One region of the Psychrobacter sp. H25 genome, then DNA from elsewhere that is predicted to be linked to it. Evidence: predicted binding sites of a transcription regulator. Region 1 holds the regulator's gene; the other holds the start of a gene.

Region 1 (7,537 bases):
TCGCCCCACTGTATTTGCGGTGCCAACACGCGATGAAGGGTTTCCTGAAGACTTGCTACCGCGCTTGAACACGTTAACAGACGCTTATCAAGAACTGATCGAGCAAGACGCTAACAATAAAGTATTGGGCGAGCCTGAAGACTACTATCAGCTCTATAGTCATGAACAGCTGCTAGAGCTCTCCAAACGTGAGCAAGTTGCCGTACCGAGCACAGTTGATGAATGGGTAATACCTGTTGCCAAATACCTAGACTTAAACAAAGTAAAATTTCCGTTGATTGTGGTACAAGAGTACGGCTGGAATATCTTTCGTTTGGCGGCCTCTGCGCAGTTAGCGCTTGAAGAGTATGACCATGCCCATGTCTTCACTGATACTACGGTACAAAAAGTAGTTCCGGTAGATTGTGAGAACTGCACCAACGCCGATCATCATGTTACTAAATGGCGTATTGACTATCAACAAGCTCATAACCAAGCTTACGATCAAGAGAACGCCTCTCAAACTGAGTCTATCGAAGTTGATTACCTAATCAATGCGTGCGGTTTTCGTACTGGCGTCATCGACGATATGGTCGGTGTAGAAGTCACGCGTATGGTTGAGTTCAAGTCTTCCTATGTTACCCATTGGGGCGATGCAGGTGGACAGATACCCGAGATTATTGTTTATGGTCAACGAGGTACGCCCGAAGGTATGGCACAGTTAACCCCTTACCCTGGTGGCTACTTCCAAATACATGGGATGAGTAAAGCGATCACTTTATTCGATGATGGTTTGGTCGCCTCTAACACTGACAGTGCTCAGCCCAAGCTACCACAGCAGTATGTACATTACATCGAAGATGGCTGGGACAAAGCACCGCTACAAGCGCGTAGTCAGCAAGCAATTGAATATGTGGCTGAGTTTGTACCGACATTCAATAGTGCGCGTACCATCGGTAACGCGCTATATGGCGGGCAGCAAATTCCTGGAGAAGATGATACCTTACGGGTGGCTGATGTCAGCCTATACTCTAATATACGCTACGCCCGTGCAGAAAATGTCAAAGCGTCTTCAACCCTGATCGCTGCTGATCAGATAGTCAATGAGTTGACAGAACTTGGACTAGTAGATAACGATACACCGATGAATCGTGGCCGTTATGCGCACGAATGGTCATATCTGACACACAACGATGGTGTGTCTGTCGATAAGGTGGCTCGCGTACTCGCTGAGCAGCGCGGTTTTCCAATAGCGATGGCAGATGTCAATCATAGTGTTCGCGAAGCGGTTTTGGACGATTTGTCACCGGCTGGTGCGTAGCCGTTATCGTTTATTGATAAGTTGTTACTTTGTCCATACGTAGAAAAAAGAGCAGACAACCTATATAGGGTTATCTGCTCTTTTTTTGTGCTCACTTGCAGTGTGCTTGCTTTCAATGTACCTGCTTTCAATGTACTAATGATGATTGCCATCATTTCAGATTGATAAGCGTATTTAGGTTATATACTGACAACCCTAGCGGTTACTGCCCGCCATTTTTTCTGTATCGACATCGTCTTTGATAGTCACGACGGTCTGTAACATGTCGATTGCCTCATCAATGGTATTGCATACTACTAGACGGTCTAAATCTTGCTGCTTCATAAAGCCTTGCTCAGTCGTATATTTTAGATGCTCGATCATACGGTCATAAAAACCATTGATATTTAAAATAATCATTGGCTTTTCGTGTTGGTACAACTGACGCCATGTAGCGATTTCCATGATTTCTTCTAGTGTGCCTAGCCCGCCCGGCAAGGTAATAAAAGCATCCGCGTACTCTGCCATGACTGTCTTTCGAGTATGCATCGTATCGGTCAAATGCAAGCGAGTTAGCTGCTCATGAGCAATTTCGTGCTTGAGCATGAAAGTTGGGATGACGCCCACGGCCTCAGCACCACCAGTGATGACTTCATCTGCCACAGCACCCATAAGACCGATACTGGCTCCGCCATACACCAATCCCATGCCATTATTTGCCAACGCACTACCTAACTCACGCGCCGCCTGCTCATAAATATCACTGTTACCCAAGCGCGAACCGCAATATACCGCGACCAATGGCATCGTCAATGCTGATTTATCCACTGCTTTTTCTATATCTGTGATGTCCTTACTAGTAATTACATCGTAAGTATCGTCATTTATTTTCATTTGCATACAGCATCCTTAATTTTTATATCAGGTTTTATTGAGTGCTTGTTATTGGTGAAGGTAAAACACCGACACCCTTCGTTTGTATTATCATGCACATTGTTTATAAAACGCGCTCAGCCAAGGTTTATAAAACTTGGAAGTCATATTTGAGCAACCGTCTCACCAGCATTTATCTTAACATAAGCAATGCTATCACACAGTCACAGGGATTTATCACTACGCAAAAACTACACTTTAAAGACATGTATTTGTGACACATCATAGTTTAATAATTATTATCTACCAATAAAAAAACACTAAGGTATAACGATGGATAATCGCGACGCTTCTTTGACTACAGACCACCCAAATTCTATCATCGATAACAACTTGATCAACGCTAATAGTACGGACAGCGCTACTGATATCGACATATACTCGCTAAGCATCATGACCGATCGCAATCAAGTACTGGCAGCTACAGTCTATCGTCCTAAAGAGGCGCCCACAAAAGCCATTATGATGGCGCCCGCTACCGGCATCAAGCGCCGTTTTTATCATAACTTTGCGACATATTTGGCACAGAGTGGCTTTGGTGTCCTGACCTTTGACAATGAAGGTATCGGCGAGTCATTGTCGACTGAGCTGGCAAAATGTAGTGCTTCTTTAATCAGCTGGGGTCGCCATGATATGCCAGCCGTACTTGATGCGCTACAAGATCAGTTCCCTAACGCGTCTTACCATCTCATCGGTCACAGCGCGGGTGGACAGCTCATTGGGTTAATGCCGAACCATGACGCCATCTCTTCAGTGTTCAATGTCGCCTGCTCATCAGGACAGATCAAAAACATGGGTATGCCCTATAAGCTCAAAGCGATGTGGTTTATGGATGTTTTTATTCCGACTACTAACTTAGCATTGGGCTATACACCTGCAGACAAGATTGGTATGGGCGAGCCATTGCCACGCGGCGTTGCGCGCCAATGGCGTGAGTGGTGCAATGGCGCAGGCTATATCAAAACCGCGTTTGGCAAAAGCATTCACACGCATTTTTATGATGAGCTCAGCACGCCAGCACTGTGGTTAGGCTTTAGTGATGATGATATCGCCAATAGTGAAAACATGGACGATATGATACGCGTATTTACCAAGATGCCTGTAGAGAAGCGCTTCTTAGACCCTGATGATTTTGGACTAAATCAAGTCGGTCATATGCTCTATTTTAGTGGTAAAACCAATGCCAAAGCACCAGAGCTTTGGCAAATGGCAGTAGATTGGCTGAGCAAAGGTGAATAGGCTTTAATTATTCACCTTCTTGGGTTTTCTCTGCTTCAATACGCTTCTTTAGAGCAGAGTATAGCGACGGCTGCATATTATGAATATTGCCTATCATCCATTTTACATAGCTGATAGGCACCTCTTTGATTGGTTTGCCTTTATGCTTACCAAACGGCATCTTACTCACAGGAGTCGCTTTGTTAGAAATCGCATGTGCCGCTGCAAAATCTGTCGGGGCAATCTCCAGTCGCTCACAGCATGCCTGATAAAGCAGATAGCACATTCGTGCGTCACCTAACGCGTCATGAGCGGCAATCGTCATGGAACCCGCCTCGCTCTTGCCCAACAACTGCTCAATGCACTTGGACTGACCATACGCGCGCCATTCTGGAAAAGCGGCGCGCGCCAGTCTCACGGTACAGATGAGCTTAGCAGAGGGACTACCAATTACTCGCCAATCAAAGCGTACGTTATGTCCGATCAAATACTCTGGTAGCTCAAATTGATCTAACTCAAAGCGCTCAAGACCAGCGACATCAGCATCCGTAATACCATGCACCTTGATAACCACAGGTGATATCGAACGACCACTGTTAAAATATTTCATCCACTCATATCCAGTAGCTACGTTGATCGTTGCGACTTGAATCGGCCTCGGATCACGGCCTTGATCGGTTTCAGTATCGATGACAAGCGCCGTCTCAGCCATAGTAGAGATATCAGCCGTGTTAAAAGCATCATTCATAAGAAGTTAACCATCCATAGCACCGTCATCGCTCAACAACAGTGTTAAGTAGATAACGTTATATTTGCTGTGCTTGTGTTTAATGACACCTGTATTTATGGGGATAAAATCCATAGATAACAATGCTATACACACCTTTGTATACAGGGCTTTTATAATAAAGTCTTATATCGTATAAAACAAATAAGAGACCTCAATGCTAGCAGATGAAAAAAACCAACAACCCAAGCCTTCTATTTTTGGGCGCGTGTTGAGCGTACTGATTAGAGCAGTGGTATTGCTTGGGCTGTTATTTGTGTTTGATAAGCTGCTGCCCGATATCAGCCAACAGACCCAATCATTTGTGGTCGCCAAATGGCAACAGATGAGTTTGCTGCAGCAAGAACTGCCGACAGAAGATAGCTTACCCAGCCCACTACCAGGGCAAAACCTGACGGATACGTGGGGCGCAGCACGCAGTCAAGGGCGCTCACATGAAGGTATCGATATCTTTGCAGAACGAGGAACACCCATACAGTCAACCACGCAGGGTATCGTGAGCAAGGTTGGCGAAAATACTTTAGGTGGCCTCGTGGTCGTCGTAGTAGGACCGGGCGGTGCAGGACATTATTATGCTCATCTAGAGGACTATGCTGATATCTCTCCCAATGATTGGGTCAATAAAGGTGATACTATTGGCTACGTGGGTGATAGCGGCAATGCAAAAGGGACACCGCCGCATGTACATTATGGTATTTATATTAACGGCAGTGCTGTGAACCCCTACCCGCTTTTACAAAAGAATTAAGCATAATGTATAAAAAGCTCTAATAGCATGTATCAAGAGAGGTGCTAGGGCGTGTCCCTATTTTAAAAATGGTGATAAAAATGAAATAAATCGCAGGCTAACAAGGAAAATAGTGCAGACAATATCGAGATATTGACCAGCTATTTGACGCCGTTTGCCAAAGATTTAGCCATTTTTAGCCCATTCAATGATAAGCGTTTGAATTAGGGACACGCCCTAGTTTGCGGTGACTGTACGCACATAAGTGGCTGGAAATACCACACTAAATGTCGAACCCTCACCCTCTATTGATTCAATCTGTAGCTGCGCTTCGTGTTGATGCAGTACGTGTTTTACGATAGCTAACCCCAGACCTGTACCACCTGTGGCACGGCTGCGACCTTTATCAACACGGTAGAAGCGCTCCGTCAAACGAACAATATGCTCTGGTGCTATCCCCAATCCGTCGTCTTCGACTGCAAACCGGCATCCATCTGATGTTCGCGTCCAACTGATAGTAATATTGCCACCTTTTGGTGTGTATTTTATCGCGTTGATCACCAGATTGGACAATGCGCTGTTTAAGTACATCTCTGATCCATATAGACCATCATAGGTGTCTATATGTAGATGAATGATGTGCTTATAGGCTTGGTTATAGGCTTGCGCATCATCATAGATATTGGTGAGTAGCTTGGTCATATCTATAGCATTGACTTCGTGCGTCTCTTCGATCTCAATTCTAGATAAAAGCAGCAAGTCATTTACGATTCTATTCATACGCGCGGTTTGCTGAGTCATGAGCTCAAAACCACGGCGCCAATGGGGCGGCATATCTGGCTGATCCGTAAAGTTTTCTAAGTAACCGGTCATGACGGTCAATGGTGTGCGTAGCTCATGAGAGACGTTTGCCACAAAGTCTTGGCGCATTTGCTCTAAGTGCTTTAAGCGCGTCACATCATAAATAAATAGGAGTTTTTCATCACCAAAAGACGTGAGCTCAAATTTTAGGTAACGGCTAGGGTCGCGCCATGACTCTATGTGGATACCATCATTGGGCAGTGTGGTGTCTTCATAATACTGGTGAAACTCTGGTATGATAATAAAATCAAAGACACTCTTCCCTTTATCATCTTTCTGCAAAGACAATAGATCCTGCGCCGCCTGATTCCACCATCCTAAGCAATCATTCTCATCGATTAAAATCACCGCGTCTCGTAGTGCTCGCAGTGCGCTTCTGATTTTTTGTAGCTGCTCTGCTTCATGCTGGGCAGAGGTGTTTTCTGGGGTATCTTGCTGATGGCTGTTACGGGTTTTTTTGTGTTGTGCTGGCACTGTCTTGTCCATTTCTTATCCTTACCACTATCCGCTATTTTAGTATTCCAGCGACCTTATGTATGCAAGACTAGCTTGGTTCAATAAGACTAGAGAATCGATAGCCTGTACCGCGTACCGTCTGTATCAATGTATCGCAGTCATGAGGACGCAAGAGTTTACGCAGACGCTTAATATGTACGTCGATGGTGCGATCTTCGATGTATACGTTGCCGCCCCAAACCTGATCGAGGAGCTGCGTTCGTGTATAAGCGCGCTCTGGATGACTCATAAAAAACGCCAATAGACGATACTCTGTCGGACCCACATCGATGACTTTTCCGGCGGCGGTCACACGCTGACTTTTGGTATCTAGACTCAACTGACCGATTTCAATAGGCTTGTCACTACTCATCGCACTACTACGGCGCAATACCGCTTTGATTCTAGAGATCAGCTCACGGGTTGAAAAAGGCTTGGTCATATAGTCATCTGCACCCGCATCGAGTCCATAAACCTTGCTGTCCTCTTCACTTTTCGCCGTCAACATAATGACTGGTATCTCAGAGAGCAGCTCATCGTTCTTTAGCATACGACAAAAATCAACGCCGCTTTTGTCTCCTGGTAGCATCCAATCTAACAAGATCAGCGACGGTCTATGATCGACCACTTGCTGGTGCGCCTCTGAGACATCAGCGGCTTGCAGGCTCTCAAATCCAGCCATTTCTAGCGTCATCACAACCATTTCACGAATCGCAGGTTCATCTTCAACAATCAAAATTTGCTCGTTATACATATGACATTCTCAGTGTTAGAGGGCAAAATTTAGCATGTAAAAAGGCGATAAATACTCACCAGTCTTTATCTATTAAACGGATTAATTATGACAGCTTGATGACACTCTAGTGTCAGATCTCCAGTAGAAAATTTAGGGGTCCGTCATTGACACTAGCGACTTGCATGTCAGCGCCAAACTGACCAGTGGCGACGTTTGGGTACTGTGTTTTTGCATAATCTATAAGTTGCTCAAACAGTATTTGAGCCGCATCAGGTGCCATTGCACCACCAAAATCAGGACGGCGACCTTTGTCTGTTTTTGCCATCAAGGTGAACTGCGACACCAATAACAAACCACCGCCTGCCTGCTGGACATCTTTATCTAGTTTACCAAATTTTGTAGGATCTTCATCATTTTCAAAAATACGATACGTGAGAATTTTATCAATCATTCGCTGAGCCGTACTCAGACTATCCTCGTGTCCCAAACCAATATAAGCCA
Region 2 (7,537 bases), 450 kb from region 1:
AGTGATTTATCATTAGCACAGTTGCAGCAATTCAGCGACGCTATTGGCGAAGATGTTTTTGATTATCTAACTCTAGAGGGCTCGCTTGCCGCTCGTGACCATTTAGGTGGTACTGCGCCAAACCAAGTTAAGAAAGCTGTGGTCAATGGCCGCGCTCGCTTAAAAGCCTTTGCCTAATCAGTCGATTGAGCTAGCTGATCCAAAATAGTGGCTAAGCTATGGCTGACGATCAATATTCGTGATATCGATACCCAACACCCGCATCTGTAGCGGGTGTTTTTATTTATCGTACTAAAATTTATGCTACTGAAATTTACAGTGCTGAAATTTAAGACACTAAGACCTACGCTACTAAACTGACAATTGCAAACGTTACACCAGATATCCTTTGCTAAATCTACCAAGACCGTTATCATGGTCTCATAAGATTATGTGATTTCACCCAATATAATAAATAAGGAGTACCTTATGACTGAGACTTTTAACCCTCAAGCCAATACCGTCTTTTGTCGCAAATACAAGCAAGAACTGCCAAAAATGCCGCATCCGCCTTTTCCAAACAAAAAAGGTCAAGAGCTACAAGAAACGGTATCTGAAAAAGCATGGAAAGAGTGGCTTGAACATCAAACCATGCTCATCAACGAAAATCATTTGAGCATGATGGACCCTGAAGCCAAAAAATTCCTGACCGAGCAACGTGATAAGTTCTTGGACAATGAAGACTACGAACGCGCCCAAGGCTGGACACCAGAAAGCTAATCTTATCTTACTATGTATTGGTAATAACCACAAAAAAACGCGCTAACTATAGCGCGTTTTTTATCATAAGTAGACTGTGCTGACTGCGTTATCAGTCATCATTACTTTCCAACGACTCATAGTCGTCGACTGACATGGTACTGACTTGACGAGCAGCCAGACGATCATTGGCTTCTTGTACTGCTTTTTCGACCATGGCGTAGTCTGAATGGCGTACATCTTGACCACTGATGTAATTGATGACTAACTCTGCTACATTTTGTGCATGATCGCCAATGCGTTCAAGCGAACGCAAAATCCACATAATATTGATGACCTTTGAGACTTGTCTAGAGTCTTCCATGATATAGGTCATCAATGCTCGGATAGCGGATTGATATTCGTTATTGACCACACTGTCATTGCGCATCACTTCAAATGCCTGCTCTGCATTTGATTGGCTAAAGGCTTCTAGCGCGTTGTTGAGCATCAATCTTACTTGATTACTCAAGTGCTGTACCTCAGCATAGCCATAAGACGACTTGCCTTGTGCTGCAATTTTGCTTGCCATTTTCGCGATTTTTACGGCTTCATCACCGATACGCTCTAAATCTACCACCCCTTTACTGATCGACATGACTAAGCGTAAGTCTCCCGCTGCAGGCTGACGCTTCGCCACCAATAGCAGAATATGTTCATCGAGCTCAACCTCCATTCGGTTGATATCAAAGTCCATCTCGATGACCTCTTGCGCCAGTATCTCGTCTTTGTCAATCAGTGCATGGATCGCTTTGGCCACTTGGTTGGCAGCGCTATCACCCATGTACAAAAACAAACGAATGGCTTCATCAAGATCTTGGTCAAAACTTTTGGAGATATGCTTATCACTTTGCATGAGAGGTATTCCCTGAAATCTATATTTTATGAGCTCAGTGTGTGCTGGCTGGATAAAACAGTTCGGCTCACAATGTCCTATTGAGCACTTGGTGTTTGATCCAGCTTCAGTTTTAACGCATTACTACTTACCTTTGGTATCACTCGATATCAACCATAGCGACCAGTGATATAGTCTTCTGTAGCTGTTTGGGCAGGCTTAGTAAATATCTGATCGGTCTCACCCATCTCAATCATATCGCCCAAATACATATACACCGTGTAGTCAGACACACGGGCAGCCTGCTGCATGTTATGCGTGACAATAGCAATCGTATAGTCGTTCTTGAGATCCTCAATCAACGCCTCAATCGCGCCAGTTGAGATAGGATCAAGTGCAGACGTTGGCTCATCGAGCAGTAGAACTTCAGGTTTGGTCGCGACGCTACGGGCGATACATAGACGCTGCTGCTGACCACCCGATAGTGACAGACCTGATGCTTTTAGTTTGTCTTTCACTTCTGGCCATAGCGCTGACTTTTTCAGCGCCCACTCCACGCGGTGATCGAGCTCGTCTTTGCTCAGCTTTTCGTAGAGTCGTACCCCAAAGGCGACGTTGTCATAGATAGACATAGGGAACGGTGTTGGCTTCTGAAAAACCATACCGACCTGTGCTCTTAGCAGGTTGACATCGACGTCTTTACCTAGAATATTTTTTCCATCGAGATTGATCGTACCTTCTGCACGCATACCCGGATATAGGTCATACATACGGTTAAAGGTACGTAGTAGCGTAGATTTACCGCAACCTGAAGGACCGATAAAAGCGGTAACTTTTTTATCTGCGATATCAATGTTGATATTCTTTAATGCCTGAAAGTCATCATAATAGAAGTTTAGATCTCGCACTTCCATTTTTGCCGCAGGCATGTTTTTCGGTATATCGTGACGGGTTTGTTTGTTGAAATCAGTCGCAACGGGTTGCTGTGATTTTTGGTTATTTGACATAGGTCTACTCAATAGGCTGTCTGTTGCCGTATCAAAATCATTTGTTGTGGTTTTTGTACGGGCTTTGCTTATGACATCATTCATAATATTATTCAACCTATCTTAATTGATTTCATATAAATTTGAGTGAGTATCTGCTGCGATATCACAGGGTATCAGGACTTATTTAACCTGACCTCTATTACCAATAAATCGTGCTAATACGTTTAGTACCAAGACAGACGCCGTGATAAGCAGCGCCGCTGCCCAAGCCAACATATGCCAGTTATCATAAGGACTCATAGCAAACTGATAGATGGTGTTGGGTAAGTTGGCAATCGGCTGACCCATATCGGTACTGAAGTACTGGTTGTTAAGTGCCGTAAATAGCAATGGCGCCGTCTCACCTGTGATACGAGCAAAGGCCAATAGCACACCAGTTGTCAGTCCCGCTTTAGCCGCTTTGACCGTGACCTGCGTCACCATCTTCCACTTAGGCGTACCAAGTGCGTATGCCGCTTCGCGTAAACTATTAGGCACCAAGTTGAGCATGCTCTCAGTCGTACGCACGACCACTGGAATAACAATCAATGCTAGCGCTAATGCACCTGCCCAACCAGAGAAGCTTTGACCTTTTACCATCAGCGCATAAATAAATAGACCAATAACAATCGAAGGCGCTGACAATAAGATGTCATTCAAAAAACGAGTGACCTTACCCAGCATACTCCCTTTAGAAAACTCAGACAAATAAATACCAGTCATAAGACCAATGGGCGCACCGATAAACAATCCTGAGAACGCGAGCATTACCGAACCAACAATAGCGTTACGCAAACCACCAGCACTCATAGGGGGCGGCGTATCAGCGGTAAAGATGGGTAACTCCATCATTCCCTGAAAACCTTCAACAAATAATGTCACTAGAATCCACGACAACCAAAACAAACCAAAAACCATGGCTGACATGGCAAACCCTAGCCCAAGCTTATTGGTCCAACGGCGCTTGTTATAAAGACTCTTGTTATAATGTGCTTTAGAGCTTGTCTTGACTGGTAGTGGTGCGTTGAGCGCATTGTTAGAAGGCATAGTCTTTATTTCCCATATCTTTTATCAATATCAAAGTCTGATACATGACTTATCGGTTGCCCGCTTTATGATCCATACGCATAAGCATGAGTTTGGCCAAAGACAGCACAATGAAGGTAATGACAAACAGTATTAAGCCTAAATGTAGTAGCGAGGCCAAATGCAGCTCACTAGAGGCTTCGGCAAACTCGTTGGCCAAGGCAGAGGTAATCGTCACACCAGAAGTAAACAGACTTGGACTGATATTGAAAGCATTACCTATCAAGAAAGTTACCGCCATGGTCTCGCCAAGTGCGCGCCCCAGACCCAAGATAACGCCGCCAACAACCCCTGCTTTGGTATAAGGGAGGATAATCTTAAACATAACTTCCCACGTCGTCGCGCCCATACCGTAGGCAGATTCTTTGAGCAAATCTGGTACGACAGAGAAGACGTCACGCATGGTGGCTGCGATAAAAGGAATAATCATGATAGCCAGCACTAGAGATGCCGTGAACATCCCCAGTCCCATAGGAGCACCTACAAACAATTTACCGATGATAGGTAGAGGACCGATGTGCTCAATAAACCATGGCTGGATATGATCGCCAAAGAATGGTGCAAAAACAAACAAACCCCACATACCATAAATGATAGAAGGGATACCGGCCAATAGTTCAATGGCAATACCCAGTGGTTTTTTGAGGAACTTAGGGCACATCTCAGTCAAAAATATTGCAATACCAAAACTGACGGGCACGGCAATCACGATAGCGATGAGTGAGGTGACTAGCGTACCGTAAATAGGCGCAAGCGCGCCGTACTCATTGGCGACCGTGTCCCAATTGTTGCTGGTATAAAACCCAAGCCCGAACTCTTGAATACTCGGCCAAGCACCAACGATGAGAGAAACTAGAATGCCCCCTAAAGATAGGAGGACCAGTATGGCAAACGCTTTGGTAGAGTTGACAAATAAAGCGTCGTAACGTTTTTGTTTAGCCAGTTGGGACCTTAAGTCTGTCATAAGTGTCTCAGCATTGAATAGAGTGAATTCAAAAAACCAGTGTGTTTGTTCAGCTTTATCACAACAAGCCCACCCGCATAATCATTAACGATCCTGTGTGCCAATGGCAACTGCTCAATATATCCATCAGTACTGCAGTCAATGTTACGGTCAAAATTGCTGTGATAAAACCTCTCAAACAACCAGGCTCTCTTTAGAGTGGTTGTTTGAGAGTCTAACTATGTCAAAATCAAGAGTAGCAACTTACTGCGCTGGCTTATAAACTGGCTGACCGTCGCTACCTTTTACGTCGTTCCATTTTGCTTTGAATAGAGCCACTGCCGTATCAGAGAATGGGACATAATCTAGGCTCATAGCGCTATCATCACCTTGGGTATACGCCCAGTCAAAGAAGTTCAACACGCCAGCAACTTGCTGAGGATTCTCTGGCTGCTTGTGTACTAAGATAAAGGTTGCAGCAGCGATAGGCCATGCTTGCTCAGTCTCAGAGTTGGTGATGACTTTATAAAAGCCTTCTTGTTGTGACCAATCGATGTCACCTGCGGCGGCAAATGTCTCAGCAGATGGCTGAACGATGTTGCCCGCGGCGTTCTTCAGTGCAGTATGTGACATGTTGTTTTGCTTAGCGTATGCATACTCAACATAACCGATAGAGTTTTTCATACGGTTTACATAGCTTGAGACGCCTTCGTTACCTTTACCACCTGCGCCAGTCGCAGAGGTTGGCCACTTAACCGTTTTATCAACACCAACCGTATCTTTCCAATCTGGTGATACTTTTGCTAGATAGTCAGTAAAGTTGAACGTCGTACCTGAACCGTCTGAGCGGAATACCGTTGTGATTGCCGCATCTGGCAAGGTCAAATCTGGGTTCATAGCTGCGATAGCCGGGTCATTCCAGTTGCTAATTTTACCTAGATAGATGTCTGCCAAAGTCGTACCATCTAGCTTCAAGGCACCTGGCTCAATACCATCAATATTAACGATAGGTACGACGCCGCCGATGACCGTTGGGAACTGGATAAGATCAGATTCTGCTAGCTCTTCAGGTGTCAATGGCGCATCAGAGGCACCAAAATCGACAGTCTTTGATTGAATTTGTTTGATACCGCCAGATGAACCAATTGACTGATAGTTAACTTGCCCGCCAGTCGCACCATTGTAGTCATAAGACCATTTGGCATAGATAGGCTGCGGGAATGACGCACCTGCACCCGTGATGTTCATTGCGATGTTTTCAGCAGATTTAAAACCAGCATCAGCAGCAGTCGTTTCCTGAGTCTGAGTAGTGGTCGTAGCGCTACTAGTATCAGCGGCAGCGGTTTCTGTCGTATCTGTTGACTTATTACACGCCGTAAGCATTAAGGTGCAACTGACGGCTACTGCTAATAACGAATAACGCATGTAGAACTCCTGAAGTTTAACGACGATATAAAAAAGCATTGTTTGTGATATGCGTGATATCTTGCCAAATCTTTATGACAATTTAATGACAACCGTCGCAATCTTTTATTCGCTTTACATAATATTTAGACAACCTCTGCCTAGCCCAGTGATACCAAGCGATATCCATTATTGGTACTGAGTGGCCTATTGGATAAATATATTAAACATCGCATTTGGAGTCTGATACTTACGTTCAAATACTATTAGCTGTTAGTACAGAATTTTGCTAGTATGAAAGGGATTTACAACACTGACAGACTCGGGGTGCGGTGTAGCATTGGCCTACTTTATTAAGCGTTTATAGTTAAACATTAATAACAGTAGCCGCCTATCTACATTCGCTGAGAGATCACCCGCCGAACCTGATGCGGTTAGTACCGACGCAGGGAAGTCTTAAGCACTTTGTTATTGATGACAAAGGACGCGTAGAAATACATTTTTATCATCACTACTGTCTGAGTATGCGTGCCGCATGAGCAGACAACGAGCGAAGATACAAAGCTGCGTCCCCTATTTGATGACCATTTTCCGCGGCAATTTTTTGCTCGCTTTTAGGTGTCGATAGTCCAAACTTGTCTCAATGATAGATGCTGCACCCGCAGATACTGGCGGTGTTGATTTTATTCAAAAACCAACACGCTAGGACAGCATATGACTATCTCAGACAGCACTTTAGACAACACCTCTTTAGACAGTGCCTCAGCTGCACAAACGCATAACCCAGCCAACAACATACCTCTTACCTCAGACTCTACTGACACCGTCAAAGCAGACAAAAAAGCAGACGCCCTAAAAACGCCTGCCCACCGTGCTGCCAGTGATGCACGCTTTGAAGAAGATGCACGCGACTTGCACCGTATCCTACCTGCCTCTCGCAAAGTCTATATAGAAGGCTCAAGACCTGATATCCAAGTACCGATGCGCGAAATCAGCTTGGCGGATACACCAGTTGGCGGTACGGGTGATAAAGACGATGAGCATAATCCGCCGTTTTATGTTTACGATACTTCAGGCGTCTACACTGACCCCAATGTCGAGATTGACTTGACAAAAGGCCTACCAAAACTGCGTGAAAACTGGATCGCTGAGCGTGGTGATACAGAGCAATTAAGCGGTCTATCTAGCTCATATGGTCAAGCACGTGCTCGCGATATCAGCACTGCCAACCTTAGATTTGCTCATATTGATAAGCCACGCCGTGCTAAAGATATTGATGAAAAACCAGGGAATGTCACGCAGATGTACTACGCGCGTCGCGGCATCATCACCCCTGAGATGGAATATATCGCCATACGTGAGACGCAAAAACAGCACGAACTGACCGATATGCGTCAACATGACGGTGAGAGCTTCGGCGCCAATACACCCACTATCATCACCCCTGAGTTTGTCCGTGATGAA

What was found. The regulator PhoB, encoded in region 1, activates phosphate uptake and scavenging genes when phosphate is short. The targets are predictions, from matches to a motif close to TGTCATNAANCTGTCATAA.
Region 2: a site for PhoB is predicted at 6,167-6,185, ahead of pstS (phosphate ABC transporter substrate-binding protein PstS). Genes of this name have one in related genera too.

The regions. Positions count from the first base shown of each region.
Region 1 covers NZ_JCACRV010000001.1:2,491,341-2,498,877, reverse strand. The annotation lists gene AC5JPO_RS10220 (FAD-dependent oxidoreductase) at 1-1,300, shown strand, start outside; gene AC5JPO_RS10215 (LOG family protein) at 1,496-2,179, opposite strand; gene AC5JPO_RS10210 (alpha/beta hydrolase family protein) at 2,486-3,451, shown strand; gene AC5JPO_RS10205 (3'-5' exonuclease) at 3,459-4,178, opposite strand; gene AC5JPO_RS10200 (M23 family metallopeptidase) at 4,375-4,965, shown strand; gene phoR (phosphate regulon sensor histidine kinase PhoR) at 5,182-6,291, opposite strand; gene phoB (phosphate regulon transcriptional regulator PhoB) at 6,350-7,054, opposite strand; gene dtd (D-aminoacyl-tRNA deacylase) at 7,167-7,537, opposite strand, start outside.
Region 2 covers NZ_JCACRV010000001.1:2,039,081-2,046,617, forward strand. The annotation lists gene argH (argininosuccinate lyase) at 1-177, shown strand, start outside; gene AC5JPO_RS08240 (oxidative damage protection protein) at 469-759, shown strand; gene phoU (phosphate signaling complex protein PhoU) at 851-1,633, opposite strand; gene pstB (phosphate ABC transporter ATP-binding protein PstB) at 1,783-2,703, opposite strand; gene pstA (phosphate ABC transporter permease PstA) at 2,782-3,567, opposite strand; gene pstC (phosphate ABC transporter permease subunit PstC) at 3,737-4,690, opposite strand; gene pstS (phosphate ABC transporter substrate-binding protein PstS) at 4,934-6,094, opposite strand; TPP riboswitch at 6,387-6,542, shown strand; gene thiC (phosphomethylpyrimidine synthase ThiC) at 6,788-7,537, shown strand, end outside.